Regions from separate parts of the Desulfovibrio inopinatus DSM 10711 genome, predicted to be linked through region 1. Evidence: predicted binding sites of a transcription regulator. Region 1 holds the regulator's gene; each other region holds the start of a gene.
What was found. The regulator sigma-54, encoded in region 1, starts transcription at its own class of promoters, with help from an activator protein. The targets are predictions, from matches to a motif close to CTGGCACGGNNNNTGCTT.
Positions count from the first base shown of each region.

Region 1 (5,694 bases):
TGATTGAACGCTTCAGGGTGTGGCATCAATCCGAGGATGCGGCCTGACGGATCGGTCAATCCGGCAATACCCAGCGGTGAGCCATTCGGATTGTAGGGATATTCCTGTGTCGGTTCTGATACGTTGGGCAACGTATATTGAAGCGCAATAAGATTGTTGTCACACAGCGCTTGCAAGACAGCATCTTCCTTCGGGATGACTTTACCTTCGCCATGACGGACAGGTAATTCCAGTGCGTCGACACCTTTGGTGAAGACACAGGGGGAATTCTGATTGGCGCGGAGCCATACCCAGCGGTCTTCGAATCGAGCTGAATCATTGGCCGACAGTGTTAACGATCGAGTAAAATAGTTCTTGTCAACGGCAGGCAAAAGACCGAGTTTGACGAGCAACTGAAAGCCGTTGCAAATCCCCAGGATGATGCCGCCGCGATCAAGAAAATCTTTGAGCTGATCAAGAAGTGGCGCACCATCTTCGGTTTTCGCATACTTCCAGCGAAGTGCTCCGGCCTGAGCCGCTCCCAGATCGTCGCCATCGAGGAATCCACCGGGAAATACAAGGAAATTATACGCATCAAGGCGATGGCGGCCGGCTTTGATGTCGGAAAAATACATGATTGTCGTTTCGTCGGAACCGGCAATTGTGGCGGCGTGTGCAGATTCTGCTTCACAATTGGTGCCATATCCGGTAATGACGGCCGTTTTTACCTGGGGCATTTCCCCCTCCTTTCTTGAAAAAAAAAGTCCGGTCGCTTAGATGACTACCGGACGGCAACATAATGACCCCCCCGGTTCACGTCAACCAAAGCTACAGGGATGGTGACTGGTCGGGACGTTATTTGGCGAGTGATTTCCGGGCGAATACCGCCCCCCTTGGCCCTTGGGGCATTAACCGAGTGCATCGAGCCGTATAAGGACAGTTTTATGAAAACAAAATTTATCTTTGTGACGGGCGGCGTGTTGTCGTCGTTAGGGAAAGGCCTGGCTGCCGCCTCCATTGGCGCGCTGCTGGAGGCCCGTGGTCTGAAGGTCACCATCCAGAAACTTGACCCGTATATCAACGTTGACCCCGGCACCATGAACCCCTTCCAGCACGGGGAAGTGTATGTCACCGATGACGGTGCCGAAACCGACCTCGACCTGGGTCATTACGAACGCTACCTCAGCGTGGCTATGAGCCAGAACAACAACTGCACGTCGGGGAGAATTTATCACACGGTTATCACCAAAGAACGCCGCGGTGATTACTTGGGTGGAACTGTCCAGGTGATTCCCCACATTACCGATGAAATTAAACGTTCCATCTTGGGGGTCGCCAATGACGAAGATGTCGCTATTATCGAAATCGGCGGCACCGTTGGGGATATCGAAGGGCAGCCGTTCCTGGAAGCCATTCGACAGATGCGGTCTGAACTCGGAAAAGAAAACGTTCTCTATATCCACCTGACACTTGTGCCGTATCTGAAAGTAGCCGGTGAAGTAAAAACCAAACCGACACAACACAGTGTTAAAGAACTGCGCAGCATCGGTATTCAACCCGACATCATTATATGTCGGAGTGAAGTCGACCTTTCGTCCGATATTAAAGCCAAGATTGCCTTGTTCTGTAACGTTGATCAGGACGCTGTGTTCTGTGCAGTCGATGTTGGCAATATCTATGAGGTTCCATTGAATCTCTATTCTGAAGGAGTCGATCAGAAGATTGCCATTTTGCTCCGCCTGCCGGCCAAGAACGCCAATTTGAAAGCGTGGATGGAGTTGACCCGCAAGCTCGCCAGTCCCAAAGGCTCGGTGACCATCGGGATTGTCGGGAAGTACGTTGACCTCAAAGAAGCCTACAAAAGTTTGCATGAATCTTTGGTTCATGGCGGTGTGGCCAATGATGTTGCCGTGGAACTCAAGTACGTCAATTCCGAAGAAATCGACCCGAAAAACGTGGCTGCCGAGTTGACCGGTGTTGATGGCATTTTGGTTCCCGGTGGCTTTGGGACACGCGGTATTCGTGGAAAAATTGAATCCATTCGCTATGCTCGCGAACATAAAATCCCCTTTCTCGGCATATGCCTGGGCATGCAATGCGCTGTGATTGAATATGCGAGAAATGTTCTTGGGCTTGATGGTGCCGATTCCGAGGAATTTAATCCGACATGTGCTGATCCGGTCATTTATCTGATGAAGGAATGGTACGATTTCAGAACAAAGAAAGTGGAACGCCGCGACGAAGATTCGGCCAAAGGCGGAACCATGCGGCTCGGCGCCTATCCATGCAAGGTTCGAACTGGAACAAAGGCGTACGAAGCGTACGGCGTTGAAGAAATTTCGGAACGCCATCGGCATCGTTTCGAATTTAATAAAGCCTACTACGACGAACTCGAAAAAGCAGGCATCGTGTTCAGTGGGGTGTCCCCGGACGAAGAGCTTGTTGAAGTCATCGAATTGGCTGACCATCCCTGGTTTGTCGGCAGTCAGTTCCATCCGGAGTTTAAAAGCCGCCCCATGAATCCACACCCGTTGTTTCGCGATTTCGTCAAAGCCGCCAAGGTGTATCATGGGTAAGGCCAATGCATGTGGTGAGCTTGGGGTGCGCTTGGGAGCAACGGCATGAGCGATGGACCCAAAGTGATTGACCCAAAGTTGGCAGCCAAGCGCGTGAAACTGTTTGTCATGGATGTCGATGGTGTCTTGACCGACGGTGGCGTATACTATGATTCGCAGGGTGGAACCGTTGGCCGCCGCTTTAACGTGCAGGACGGTCTGGGCATTAAAATTGCTCAGGCCGCCGGCTTGGATATGGCTGTTATCAGTGGATTGCGGAGTACTCCGGTCGTCAAACGCATGGAAGAACTTGGCATCACGGAATATCACGGCGGGCACCTTCACAAATTACCAATTCTTGAAGGCATTTTGGAACAGCGAGGATTGGACTTTTCCCAGGTGGCATTTCTCGGTGATGACTGGATTGATGCGAGCATCCTCAAGCGCGTCGGCCTGCCGATGAGCGTTCCGAATGCACAACCTGAAATCCTTGAGATGGCTGCGTGGATCACGACACGACGAGGAGGAGATGGCGCCGTACGAGATGCTATTCGTTTCATTCTTGATGCACAGAATCGATGGGAACCGATGTGGCGACACTGGTCGGCATAATCATCACTCAAGGCTCGACAGGATTGATGAAGGGGAGTACTAGCTTCAAGGCATCTTTTTTGCTATGAAGACTCTCCCAGCGTAGAGGATGGTGTGCGCGTGTTGTCGCATGCTGTCCTGCGCGAGAATATGAAAACCAAGACGGATTATGGCACTCGAACTCAGACAACAACTCAAGCTGTCCCAGCAACTTGTTATGACGCCGCAATTACAGCAGGCGATCAAATTATTGCAGCTTTCACGTGTGGAACTCCTTGAGACTGTGCAGACTGAGATGTTGGAGAATCCTCTCCTGGAAGAAGCGGCCGAAGAGGAAAAGATTGAAAGAGCCGCACGCGACGAGCGTACCATTGACGCCAATACCACAGATGGCGCGATGGAAAAAGAGCTTCTGAAGAACGCGGAGTGGGACGATTATCTCGGCGATTTCTCCAGCACAGGCAAACAGGCGACGATGCGGGAATTCGAGACTCCCGAAGAAGGCATGTCGTTTGAAGCCCGATTGTCGGCCAAGACGTCACTGGAGGGGCATTTAAGCTGGCAGTTACGGTTATCCAACCTAACCGACCATGAGCTTGCTATCGCAGACGTCGTTATGGGCAACCTTGATTCGGCCGGCTATCTGCAGGCGACCATCAAGGATATTGCCGATATGGCCCATGCAGCGGAAGACGAGGTAGAGCGGGTTTTGCACCGAATTCAGCGTATGGATCCTATCGGTGTTGCTGCACGGAGTCCGAAAGAATGCCTGCTCGTTCAGCTCGAAGTGTTGGAGTATGACGACCCTGTTCTGCTGGAACTCGTCAGCGAACACCTCGAAGACCTGGAAAAGCGACGGTATAAGCCGCTCACAAAGAAGTTCAAGATAACGATGGATGATGTCAAAGAATATCTCGATATCATTCAATCACTCGACCCGTATCCAGGCGCAAGTTTTGGGTCGGGCGATCCTATCTATGTGAGCCCTGACGCTTTCGTCTATAAATACGATGATGAATTTGTTATTTTGTTGAACGAAGAGGGCTTGCCGAAACTTCAACTCAGCTCCATGTATGACGAAAATGCGCGATCCGGAGGAGATAAAGATTACCTCCAGGACAAAATGCGTTCTGCCATGTGGCTCATGAAAAGTCTCTACCAGCGACAGCGTACGTTATATAAGGTGTTGGAAAGCATCGTGAAATTTCAACGGGAGTTTTTCGAAGAGGGCGTCGGAAAAATTCGGCCTCTGATTCTGAAAGACGTTGCCGATGACATCAGCATGCATGAATCGACGGTTAGCCGAATCACGACAAGCAAGTACGTCGCGACGCCACACGGCATTTTCGAGTTGAAATTTTTCTTCAATAGTGCGCTAGGCCTTGATGATGGTGGTTCGGTTGGCTCGGAGTCTGTCAAAGCATCCATCAAACAGCTTATTGCCAATGAAGACCCCAAGAAGCCCATGAGCGACGATGCCATTGCGGACATTTTGAAGGAAACGCTCAATATCAATATTGCGCGCCGGACGGTGGCAAAATATCGTACAGCCATGAATATTCCATCGTCATCTAAACGTCGCCAAATTTTTTGACCTTGAGTTGAATTCGCAGGACATTTGTGGAGGATGTATGAACATCAGTTTTACCTTCAAGAATTTCGAGCCGTCTGAACAATTGCGCGATTACGCTGCGAAGCGGTTTGAAAAGCTTGATAAGTATGTGGTTAATACGGACAATGCCGACCTGCAGGTTAATCTTGGTGTCGAAAAGACCCGTCAGATGGCCGATGTTGTCTTTACGACGGATCGTACACATATTTCAGCCTACCATGAGTCCGAGGACATGTATGCTACCTTGGATTTGGTACATGATAAGTTGGAAGCCCAGCTTCGTAAAATTAATGAGAAATTGAAGGAGAGACGTCGGGGTGAGCGATTGGCGTCGGTCCGGACTCATTTTTTTAGCTATGATGACGATCAAGTTGGGAAAAGCGAACGCCAAATCGTTGCGATCGATAATTATAGTCCGAAGCCTATGAGCGTGGATGAAGCTGCAATGCAACTCGATACGCTCAAGTATGAATTTCTCGTATTCTTCAATTCAGAAACTGAGCGTATCAATGTCGTTTATCGCCGTAAAAGCGGAGATTTCGGCCTGATCGACCCTGGAGTGGAAGCGTAGATGCAACTGGTAGACTTTTTGGACAAAGATCTGCTTCTTCAAGATATCAAGGCGCAGACGAAGAGCGAAGTGCTGGCGGAATTGGTTGGGCCGCTCAAGACTCGATGGCCCGATCTCGATTTGGAACGGGCACGCCGTGTTTTGCTTGAACGCGAAAGCCTTGGCACCACAGGGATTGGTGACGGTGTCGCCATTCCTCACGGCAAACTTGATTCTATCGATCAGGTGGTCATTGTCGTCGGGCGGAGTTTAGCAGGTCTTGATTTCGATGCTTTGGATCAGAAACCGTGTTTCATCTTTTTTCTGGTTCTCGCACCGGAGCCGGTGGCTGGATTGCACTTGAGAATTTTGGCCCATATTTCTCGTCTCTTGTCCAGTGAATCTTT
Region 1 is NZ_AUBP01000026.1:17,697-23,390, reverse strand. Features, by position in the region: gene G451_RS0115480 (phosphoribosylformylglycinamidine synthase subunit PurQ) at 1-716, opposite strand, end outside; gene G451_RS0115475 (CTP synthase) at 924-2,555, shown strand; gene G451_RS0115470 (KdsC family phosphatase) at 2,601-3,146, shown strand; gene rpoN (RNA polymerase factor sigma-54) at 3,295-4,719, shown strand; gene hpf (ribosome hibernation-promoting factor, HPF/YfiA family) at 4,757-5,308, shown strand; gene G451_RS0115455 (PTS sugar transporter subunit IIA) at 5,309-5,694, shown strand, end outside.

Region 2 (5,694 bases), on a different contig from region 1:
GTCGGATTTATTCACCATAAAATTAATCGCTGCCCGCAGGTTGCTCAATTTCACGTCGTTGAGACCAACCACACGAGCTAACTCTTCATCCGTGGCGGAAGCGATCTGATCCACACTTTCAAAGCCAGCGGCAAGAAATTGGTCTATGCCGATTTCAGCCACACTTGCCAACTGATCAAGGCCTTTTCGTGTAACATTGAGTTCAGAATAGCGGCTTTCTGTAAAGATATCGATCTTCCAGCCAAGGAGTTTCGCTGCCAGCTTGACGTTTTGTCCCTTACGTCCGATTGCCAACGTTAATTGGTCATCAGGAACAACCACCTCAAGGACTCGATCTTCGTCGTCAACCATGATGCGCGTTACGCGTGCCGGAGACAGTGCATTCGCTGCAAATGTGGCAACATCGGGGCTCCACACGACAATATCGATGCGTTCCCCACGCAATTCCTGAACAATGTTCTGAATGCGGGAACCACGAATACCGACACAGGCGCCTACAGGATCAACGTCGCGGTCCTTGGACACGACGGCAACTTTGGCTCGAGATCCCGGATCGCGGGAGACTGCCAAAATAGAGACCGTTCCATCGGAAACTTCGGGAACTTCTCGTCGGAAAAGAGAAATCATATAGTCGGGGTGCGTCCGCGAAACAATAATCTGCGGTCCACGTCCCGAAGGAAGCACTTCGATGATGAACGCCTGGACACGATCGCCGCGTTTGTACCGCTCGCGCGGAATTTGCTCTTCTTTGGGGAGCAAAGCTTCGGTTCGCCCAAGATTGATGATCCATCCTGAACGATCTCGACGCTGAATAATTCCGCTGACGATTTCGCCTTTGCGATCTTTGTACTCTTCGTAAATAATTTCCTGTTCAGCATCGCGCATGCGTTGAATAATAACTTGTTTGGCTGACTGCGCGGCAATACGCCCCAAGTCTTCGACTTGAAGCTTAAAGCCAAGCTCGTCGTCCAGCGCGACGTTGGGATCATGCTGCTTGGCGTCTTCCAGATTAATCTCGGCGGTTGCATCCTGGACTTCTTCAACAACCACCTTGAACTGGTAGACTTCAATTTCGCCTTGTTCTTCGTTGAAGCTGACTTCCACATCCAGGTTTTCGCCATATTTGCGGATGACAGAAGAACGCACGGCTTCTTCGATAGTATCGATCAACAGGTCTCGATCAATACCGCGATCTTTGCTTATCTGATCAATGGCTTTTTTCAGTTCCAGTCCCATCTGGTTGTCTCCGTTGTCCTCTCGCTGGCCCGTATGGGCTATGCGGCGAATTCTGCCGCTATACTCACGTCAGATATTCAACGTCGGTATGCGAAAGCGCTTTGTCATCATAAAAAACGGCCGGCCCAAAGGCCGGTTCCGTCTAGAAATTCGGCACAAGCCGGACCGACTTCACTTCGGCCCACGGGAAATGCAAACGAGCGCCATCCACTTCAAGCACCAATATGCCATCATCAGCGGTTATGGCATGCCCTCGAAATTTTTTTCTGCCGTCACGCGGCTCAAAAAGCATCAGTTCCATATCTCGCCCCAAAAACGGCACCACCTGCTCAAGAGAAAAAAAACGACGATCCAATCCAGGTGATGATACTTCAAGGCGATAGGAACCGCGGATGAAATCCTCGACATCCAAGGTAACACTGAGCTGTCGACTCAATTCCGCACACTGGTCAATGGTGACACTTTCAGCCGCGCCTGAAGCTCCAGCCGGTGTATCAATAAATATACGCAGCACACCACCGCGCCCCCCGCCAAGCGCCGCATCTACGCCCCACAGGACAAGATCGTGCGCCGCGAGAAAAGATGTAGCCAATTCGGCTATGCGACTGGGGATATCGATTTTTGCCACGTAAAGAACTCCATCAAAAAAAAAAGTGGACCGTACAGCCGGGCCCACCCCCAAAACATGCCCCTTTGCATCATAAAAGACGCAAGAACACCAAAGAGGTCTGGTCTGGAGCGGGCGACGAGGATCGAACTCGCGACACCAAGCTTGGGAAGCTTGTACTCTACCAGCTGAGCTACACCCGCTCGAACTCGGAAGGATAACAAAAGGCACACGAATGTCAAGTGCCAAGCACAAAACACCTTCAGGACGGCTACAACACCAAAGTCCGAATAATACAAAAGAAGAGTGCGCAACACAAGACCCTCTTCTCTTTATTAATCACAAGAACATTATTTCGGCCTGATTCTTGCCATCCTCCTGAAGATTCCGAAACGAGCGTCAAGAAAACGTCTCAACATGATAGCAGTTGGAATCTTTTATTTTTTTGTGTTTATCCGCACCCTACAGCGAGCCCGAAACATCGAGAATCTCAAAAAAATAGCATAACACACTGATATTACAACACTGGCAAGATTAGTGCATGGACTGATGCGGGAGGAATGTACACCATGGATCAAAGCAGCTTATCAGCCCTGTATGGAGCGCTTTCCAACGAATTGCGCATGAACACCATCACCAATAATTTGGCGAATGCCAATACGTCTGGATACAAGAAGGATCGCCTCACATTCGAAGATACATTCATCCGATACGCACATGACTGGGAACCCAACCCCAGACCAAGCATACGCACCAAGAAACTACTGCCCGACTCATATGTCGTTGCGAAACCAAGATTGGCACTCCAGACCGTCGATTTCTCCCAAGGACCACTTCAGGTCACGGGGAATAAGCTCGATTTGGCTCTAAACGGTCCCGGATTCTTCAAGGTTCAAAGCGATGAGGGCGAAATGTACACCAGAAACGGTGAGTTTTATCGCTCGAATGAAGGCATTCTGGTTAACACCGAAGGCTACACCGTGCTTGGTGATGGCGGCGAAATCGAAATTCCTGACGGCAGACGGATTGATATCGATCGTGGCGGTCGCATCTTCGTTGATGGAGCTCAGATCGGCACCATTGATGTGGTGAGTGTAGACAATGAAGAAGGCTTGATGAAGGTCGGCCAAAACCTCTTCACTCCCAAAGACGGCGCCGCTGTTGGTGAAGCCGCTGTCGATGTCAACGAAACGACGGTCAACCAGGGATACTTGGAAAAGACCAATATCCAGGTGGTCGAAGAAATGGCGCACATGATTGAAACCCAACGCGCCCATGAAGCCTACACCAAGGTGCTTCAAACCACGGATACTCTCGATAAATCGACCATTTCGAAAGTTGGAAACCGCAGCTAACGGCTGACAGAAACAAGGAGGACTCGCCATGATGCGCTCACTTTGGACGGCCACTACCGGCATGGTCGCGATGCAGACGCAAATCGACACCATGTCGCACAACCTGGCCAACGTGAACACCATCGGCTTCAAGAAAAGCCGGGCTGAATTCGAAGACCTTATGTACCAAACCCTCAATGTCGCCGGGACCGAAACCGAAGGTGGAGGCCGCATTCCTACCGGGTTGCAAGTTGGTATGGGTGTACGACCGACGACGGTTCACAAGTTCTTCACGCAGGGTGATTTGCAGAATACCGGCAACCAACTCGATATCGCCATTGAAGGTGACGGTTTCTTCCAATTCGACGTGAATGACCAGCTTGCCTATTCCCGAGCCGGATCACTCAAGCTCGATCAGGATGGACGCATCGTCAGTGCAAATGGTTACCCATTGCAGCCCGAATTCACCGTGCCGACTGAAACCAAGAACATTGTCATTACCGAGTCGGGAACCCTCTCGTGCATTGCCTCCGATGGCAGCGAACTGGCGACGACCGATATTCCTCTCTACACGTTCATCAACCCTGCAGGTCTGACCGCAATGGGCCGCAACCTGTATATTCCGAGCGAAGCCTCGGGTGATGCCCAGGAGCTTGTACCGGGGACGGACAATGCCGGCCTTCTCGTTCAAGGCTACCTGGAAATGTCCAACGTACAAATGGTGGATGAAATGGTCGGTCTGATCACGGGGCAACGTGCTTACGAGGCCAACTCCAAAGCCATCACCACTTCGGACCAGATGCTGCAATCAGCAATCAACATTAAGCGATAAAGACGGAATAACCGCAAAGGAGTCGCCAATGCGCGCTTGCACACTCATCACCGCTTTGACCATTTTGACGGCGCTCGTTTCGCTCGCCGCCCCCAGAGCGAGCGCAGCACAGGCCTTCCCTATTCAAATCGCCCAGGCGGCCTGTGTTCTGGGCGACACGGTTCACCTCGGCGAAATCGCCGCTCCAGCTGGACAATTCGACGCAAACGAATGGAACCGGCTGGCTGGTCTGCGACTCTGGGCTGCCCCTGCAGTTCATGGGCAGCAGCTTATTTTGAGCAGAGCCCAGCTGCGCGAAATGATCTGCCAGGCATTGGATAACTCCGCTGCAGACCTTCGTCTGCCGAATAGTTTAACCATCCGTCGAGGCGGTCGCGTTATAGGTCGAAACGAAATCCAACGAAGCATAGTCGAATTTTTGACGCCAAGCCTGCAGAAGCTCGACGGCGAAATCGAACTTTCTCAAATGAATACCCCTGACTTTTTCTTTCTTGATGACCCAGGCGATTCCCTGGCCGTCAGCCAGGTTAGCGATATTAATCCAGGACGCGTTACCGTACGCGTCACCAGCCGCACCGTTGATGGACGCGACATCAACAAGATCAATGTCAGCTTCCATATTGCTCAATGGAAGCAGGTCCCTGTAGCCAAACGACCATTGCGTGCTGGTGAAGGCATTGATCCGGCAACCATGATTGCTTTTGCTCGCCAAGACGTTTCAAAATTGGACGGAAAACCATGGGACGGCAAGGGTGGCCCGTGGCGAGTCAATAGGACCGTCGGCGCCGGCGGAGTGATTTATGCCCAAAATATTGAGCACAAACCGCTCATTGCTCGCGGTGACAAAGTCGACATCATCTTTCAAGGCCAACATATTCGTTTGGCGACTCGCGGTGTCGCCCAATCCGACGCGGCTTTAGGCGCAACCATTCTTGTCATGAACCTCGACAGCCAACGCCAGATCAGCGGTGTCGTTTCCGATAACGGCGTCGTGACAGTGCAGTAGTTCAAGGGAGCATACCTATGAAAACCAATCCCCATATCTTTATCGCCACAGCGATGACGGTTTTGGCCCTGACCGCCTGTACGCCGACGTCAAAACAGGTGACACCGACGCCAACACTCACCCCACCAGTGACCAAGGCACCACCGCCGGCCAGAAACCCGGGTTCGCTGTTCAGCCAGAACGAACCCCAATTTCTTTTTGAAGATAATCGGGCCAGACGTATCGGCGATATCGTCATGGTCAACATCATCGAAAATTCGTCCGGCCAGAACAAGGCCAAGACCAAGAGCGACAAGGACTCTACCTATGAAGTGGGCGTTGACAGCTACTTCGCTCAAGCGTCCTTTGCCGGCCCCACCGGGTTGCTCGGTCTGCCAACGATGGGGCTCGATGGCCCGACAGGAGCCAACCCGCTCATCAAGGCAAACACGAAGAACGAATTTGACTCCAAAGGAGAGACCTCTCGTTCGTCCTCGGTCAGCGCGACGGTTGGTTGCCGCATCATCAATATTTTACCCGGCGGCGTCATGCAGGTCGAAGGTGCACGTGAAACCCGCGTCAACGACGAAACCCAAATTCTTGTCGTACGCGGCCTGGTTCGGCCCTACGACATCGACGGGGACAATACCGTTCCCTCGACCGCTTTGGCGAATGCCCAGATCGAATACTACGGCCAAGG
Region 2 is NZ_KE386878.1:51,708-57,401, reverse strand. Features, by position in the region: gene nusA (transcription termination factor NusA) at 1-1,236, opposite strand, end outside; gene G451_RS33845 (ribosome maturation factor RimP) at 1,379-1,864, opposite strand; tRNA gene G451_RS0120725 (tRNA-Gly) at 1,971-2,046, opposite strand; gene flgF (flagellar basal-body rod protein FlgF) at 2,413-3,198, shown strand; gene flgG (flagellar basal-body rod protein FlgG) at 3,227-4,009, shown strand; gene flgA (flagellar basal body P-ring formation chaperone FlgA) at 4,038-5,015, shown strand; gene G451_RS0120705 (flagellar basal body L-ring protein FlgH) at 5,033-5,694, shown strand, end outside.
Region 2: the regulator sigma-54 is predicted to act here: its motif matches at 2,369-2,386, upstream of flgF (flagellar basal-body rod protein FlgF).

Region 3 (5,694 bases), on a different contig from region 1:
CCGATATCGATGCCGAGTTCCAAGGAGTCCGTGGCAACAATGGCTTTGAGTTCGCCGTGTTTGAGTCGGGTTTCAACACTTTGCCGAATAGCCTTCGACAAGGAACCATGGTGGGAAAAAGCAACCGGCTCTATGTGGTCGGACGGCTGTTCGTTCAAGAGCCGAGTGAGGCGTTCACACAAACGGCGGGTGTTGGTGAAAACGAGCGTGGACCGATTGGAGAGAATGCGCGGCACCATACGAGCGGCCATGGCATCCCAAACCGGTATATCGGATTTGGGTAAGATTTTGTCCGAATGGCTCGGCATGGGATCGGAAATCGTCAGTTCAAGCCCGTGAGATGTTGTGGGGTCCGGGGACAGGACGGTCATGGGACGTGGAACAACACGGCCATTCGCTTGACGAACAAATCCTCCGACAAAGGCTGCAGCGGTCTCACGCGGTTGAATGGTGGCTGACATGGCAATACGTTGAAAGTTGCCGCTCAGGGCAACAAGTCGATCTACATTGGCCATGAGATAGGCGCCACGTTTGTTTGACATGACGGCGTGGATTTCATCGAGAATGACCATGGATAACGCGGAAAACAGGTTGGAACCCGGTTGTGTGGTCAACAAGATACCAAGACTCTCCGGCGTGGTGACAAGAATTTCAGGCGGTCTGGAGAGCATGCGACGCCGTTCGGACGACGGCGTATCGCCGCTTCTCGTCATAATGCGTACAGAATGAACGGGCTGTTCCGCTTGGGCAAACGCTTCAGCAATGGCACGGGCGGGCTCACGTAAGTTTTGGGCGACATCCGTATTCAGTGCTTTGAGCGGGGATATGTACAGGATGCGTACCTCGCCGGGAGAGAACGCTCCGGTCGCGAGTTGGTTCAGCCCATAGAGAAATGCCATAAGGGTTTTACCTGACCCGGTTGGAGCGCAGGCCAGTACGTGATCGCCACGGGCAATAGCCGGCCATGCCTCAGCTTGAATCGGGGTGGGGGAGCCGTATGTCTTGGAAAACCAATCGGCAATGAGGGGATGGAAAATATCACGTAGACTCATGTTGATAGACCTTGAAGAATAGCCAGAGGAACGTTGCAAGAATAATTGATATTACCATGGATATGCTTCTGAGGCTATGGTATTGGGCAGTATGAAGCAATGGGATAGTGCAATCGTGGAGAAGAGAACACAGAGGCAATCGAGCAAACGGCGTATGGTACGCTTGGCAGCTTTGGGTCTCGTTTTAAGTCTGATTTTTTTAGGGATAACCGGAATTGTTGTCGATACAAAAGGGAATATTCCATGGGATGTGGCATTTTCTCAATGGATGAAAGGAAAACGCACGATCGGCATGGGGGATACATTTTTTTTGATAACGCTTTTCGGCAAATGGTTCGTGACCGTTCCTGTGATGGCATGTGGCGCATGGGGCTTGTATCGGTTGGGTGATGCTATTGCAATGCGGGGCCTGTTGGTGAGTGCCGGTCTCGATTATGTATTGACCAATGTCGTGAAATGGCTCGTGAAACGACCGCGTCCGAGTGGCGCCGTATATAGCGAATCATTCTATTCTTTCCCCAGCGGGCACGCCAGTATAGCCATGGCGTTGTACGGATTTTTCGTGTATCTTTTGTTGACTCGACGCAAGACAGGTGTTTCTGGAGGCGGCATCGTTGTACAATGGGGCTTGGTTGTCTTTGCCGTACTGATTGTCGCTCTTGGAGTAAGTCGCCTCTATCTTGGCGTACACTATCCGACCGATGTTGTTGCCGGATATGTTTTAGGGGGGATATGTCTCGTTGTGGGGGCATATAGCATGGAAAACGGACGCTCGACAGATCGCCAGGTCTGAGGAGGATATCATGAGCCAACGGAAGAAAGATGACGAGATGGTCGAGTTGGAACAAGAGTCCGTTGACATTGACGAGAGAGATGACATTGATGAAATGACGACGTTGTTCTTGGGAAAATCGACAAGCGGACCGGTCGGTTTTGACCTGGATGCAGACATGGAAGCACGTATGACCACGTGTGTGTCATCCACGCTGCAATAATTTATGCGTCATTTTTTTTAGAATTGTAGACGAGCTTGAGGTAACGAATACCTCCGACGAGATGCGCGTTTGGCAGGCTCTCCCAAAGCGTATGTATTTTATCGAGCCTGAAGTAGTTGCGAGCATCTTCTTCTGTATCCCATTCGGAAATAATATTGAGTTCGTTGGGGTTCTCAAGACTTTTGAAGATTTGAATCTGTCGACAGCCGCGTTGTTGTAATAAAGACGGTGTGATTTTTTCTTCAACAATGTAGATCAATTCTTCGATATTCTCGATATTTATGCGGACAATGGTATGCATGACATATCCTTTGGAATGCGGTTGTGATCTCTCTTTGTGAGGTTGAACGTGCATACTAATCCGAAAGTTTGCTATTCGACAACGCCCAAAACGCGAGACAGCCGCCTCTATTGGGAGGCGGCTGTCTCGCGTTTTGAACGTTGTCGAGCAGGCAAAGAGGTTTACGGAAGGGCGGCGGTCACATCGTCAAAAGCTTTCTTCAGTTTCGGTCCAAGTGCGGCAACCGAACCAACGATAACAGCAGCGATCAAAGCGGCGAGCAGGCCGTATTCAACAGCGGAAGCGCCTTCGTCGTCTCGCAAAAAATTCATCAGTGCGTTCATGGTAAACTCCTTGTATTAAAAATAAAGTTGTATCGTTCTCGTTACGTTTTGATTGGTATAAAGCACGAGTTGTGCCAAAAAAGCGCAGATTTCTGTTGAAATGTGAAATGTATGTTTTTCTATTTAATTTTAGTGTGTTATGTGAAAAATAGATTTGTTGCCTTGAGAAAACGATCACAGTACATGATGTATTACCTCCGTTCGATCACATTGTAATGGATCTACTCTCGGGGAATAATGGAGTGTCAACACAACGTGGATTGTTTTTTTACTATCGCTTGATGAAAGATATGAAATAAAGAAAAAGGAGTTGTTCATGTCTGTCATAAATCTTGAGTCGGCACTGAAATCGTTTGAAGAATTTTGGAGTCCGCGCATCGTCGGGCAAGTGAACGATGTACATATCAAATTGGCAAAATTGCAGGGAGAGTTTGTTTGGCACAGCCATAAACAAGAAGATGAGTTGTTTTATGTCATACATGGCCAACTGGTCATGCACTTTCGAGATCGGCAAGAAACGCTTCGTCCCGGAGAGATGATTGTGATTCCTCGTGGAGTGGAGCACAAGCCGGTATGTGCTGAGGAAACACATGTCCTTCTTGTGGAGCCGGTGGCAACGGTGAATACTGGTGATGCTGGCGGAGATCGGACGGTCGCACCGGTTTGGGTCGATGGTGCTGGTCCAGGAACGGTGTAGCGGAACATTAAAAGAAGAAAAGGGGTACGGTAATGCGTTCTGTATGGAGTCTTCTTGGCGTGATTGTTCTGTGTTTTTGTGTACAGACGGCGTTCGCTGGCCAATATAGCGTCGCTGGTGTGGACGACGATGCTGTGGTCAAGGATTTTGTCCTGAAACTGAAGGGAATAGTAGAAAAGAATGATGCGGCTGCGTTTGCTCAGATTCTTTCATATCCGTTGACAGTTCGTAGCGACAACGGTGTCGTGGCGACCGTCAAGAACGAGAAACAAGCCGTGCAGAAGTATAGCGTGATGGTCAATGCCAAGGTCAAGCAGGCCGTGCTTTCGCAGGATCCGGATACATTGTTCGCAAATTATCAAGGTATCATGATTGGAGACGGTGAAATTTGGCTTAGCCCCGATGAACACGGGCTGCTTAAAATCATTGCCATAAACCAGTAGCCCCCATTCCAAATACAAAACGCGCCGCATTCGTCAAAGCAAAGCGGCGCGTTTTTCTTCATAACCGTTTCGACAATGCTTAGAACAATGCCGGCGTAAAAACCTCGTAGAGCAGCAGATCTTCTGTGACATTGAAGATACGATGCTTGGCTCCTTTCGGGACACATACAATGCTTCCCGGTTCAACCGGAAATTCACCTTGGCCTTCAACAAACATGGTCCCTTTGCCCTGGAGCGGGAAGGCGATGTCCACCTGTTCGGCATGGGTGTGCTCAGGCACTTCCTTTCCGACAGGAACGCTGACCAGCACACAGGAGACGTCCAGTCCATGTGCGGCCTTCGTCAGCATGAGTTGGAGATCGACACCCTCGGCAACAGGATGGGGTTTCTTCGCGATCTCGTCCAATTTTTGCAGAATCGTCATAGCCGGTTCTCCTCAAGTTGCTCGTTGCGTCCCGTGCACCCTGGCCAAACAAATACGAAAATCGTCTGAAAAGCAAGAAGTTCCGGCACGTTTCTCTCAATCGTTTCGGACTTACCCTCGATTGCCAGAGCAACTCCCTCCATCGTTTTGGTTATGGTCTCCGTCTGTTGAATCCGTTCCATCCTTTTTGCCGCGTTCTTCCATGACAGATTCAATTTGAATACGGTTCAATCGATCTTCGGTCATAAGATCGTGAATGTATTGGCGTGTCCTCAACAAGATTTCCTGGTTGCTGCCGCGGAGCGAGCCTTTGGATCGACCGAGGATTTTGGCAGCGGTTTCTCGTATTTCTTCAGGATTATGGCCAAGGTTTTCAGCTTGATCTCGCATATCCGTGGTGATGGGGACGAGTGCTCCATTTGGATTAGCTGAGGAGACGATCAGTGCCATGCCATGGTTAATCGTGGAGACAGCTCCTGTCGTTGCGGAGGTGAATAAAGCTGGTCCGCCGGACAATACCGCCACCACAAGCCGCATTGCATCGAGGATAAGCAACAAATCCGTTCCACGGACCCCGACAACACCACGGAGGGTTTTTATCTGGAATCGGTTTTCTTGCTTGGAAACGACCGCTCCGGTGACAGCACGAAAGACGCCTTTGCCAATTTCCATAACAAGTTTATCTGAGGTCGGGGCGTTGGGATCATAGACAAAATCGGCCAAGACAATTTCGCTGTTCTCTGCCAGAGCGAGACTTGCTCCATCCCAGAATGTGAAGACGGCTTTGGCTTTGTCGCCAGACTCCACAATATCCTGTAGAAAGACAGGGCTCTGCGTTTGAAGAGTGCGTTTCCATTGTTTTGATTCTCGTGCTGCAACATAGTGTTCCACGTCCAACGCATAACCTACAGGCTCTGACGACTGTGCTATCGCTTGTGGAACATATGAAAACAACATGACGATTGCCGAAAGCAAGAGCAACCTTGGTGATTTCATAATGATCTCCTTTGGAAAATAACGATATATCGTTGATATGAAGGGAAGATATCCGTTTATATCATTTCTCTCAAATAGTATGCCATAAGAAAATGCCGTTCACTTCATCGCTGAACTTCTCAGATTGTTGGATGAACGGTTTTGGGGTAGCACTGGGCCATGCTCGAATCGCAATACCTTATCGATATCCTGGATTCCGTCAGTTATGCCGTCGTGGCCATTGATTTAGATGGTAACGTGATGTGCTTGAACCGCCCTGCACGACTTTTTTTGACAAAGCGTGGGCGCGATATTGATGGATGTATAGGGGGGCCTGCTGAAGTCATTTTGCCCCTGGCAGCACCATTGGCCCGTGAAGCCGTGAAAACCACCGCGTTTCAACAAGGGTATGGTCGCATCGTGGACCGAGGACGCGACTTGTTTTTTGAGATTACACCGCTTTTTTCCAATGAAACATTGGCCG
Region 3 is NZ_AUBP01000012.1:156,359-162,052, reverse strand. Features, by position in the region: gene G451_RS0111375 (DEAD/DEAH box helicase) at 1-1,052, opposite strand, end outside; gene G451_RS32680 (phosphatase PAP2 family protein) at 1,168-1,845, shown strand; gene G451_RS0111365 (hypothetical protein) at 1,856-2,047, shown strand; gene G451_RS0111360 (antibiotic biosynthesis monooxygenase family protein) at 2,049-2,348, opposite strand; gene G451_RS33640 (Flp family type IVb pilin) at 2,510-2,671, opposite strand; gene G451_RS0111350 (cupin domain-containing protein) at 2,988-3,368, shown strand; gene G451_RS28945 (hypothetical protein) at 3,401-3,811, shown strand; gene G451_RS0111340 (cupin domain-containing protein) at 3,891-4,235, opposite strand; gene G451_RS0111335 (FecR family protein) at 4,347-5,231, opposite strand; gene G451_RS0111325 (sigma 54-interacting transcriptional regulator) at 5,391-5,694, shown strand, end outside.
Region 3: the regulator sigma-54 is predicted to act here: its motif matches at 2,732-2,749, upstream of G451_RS33640 (Flp family type IVb pilin).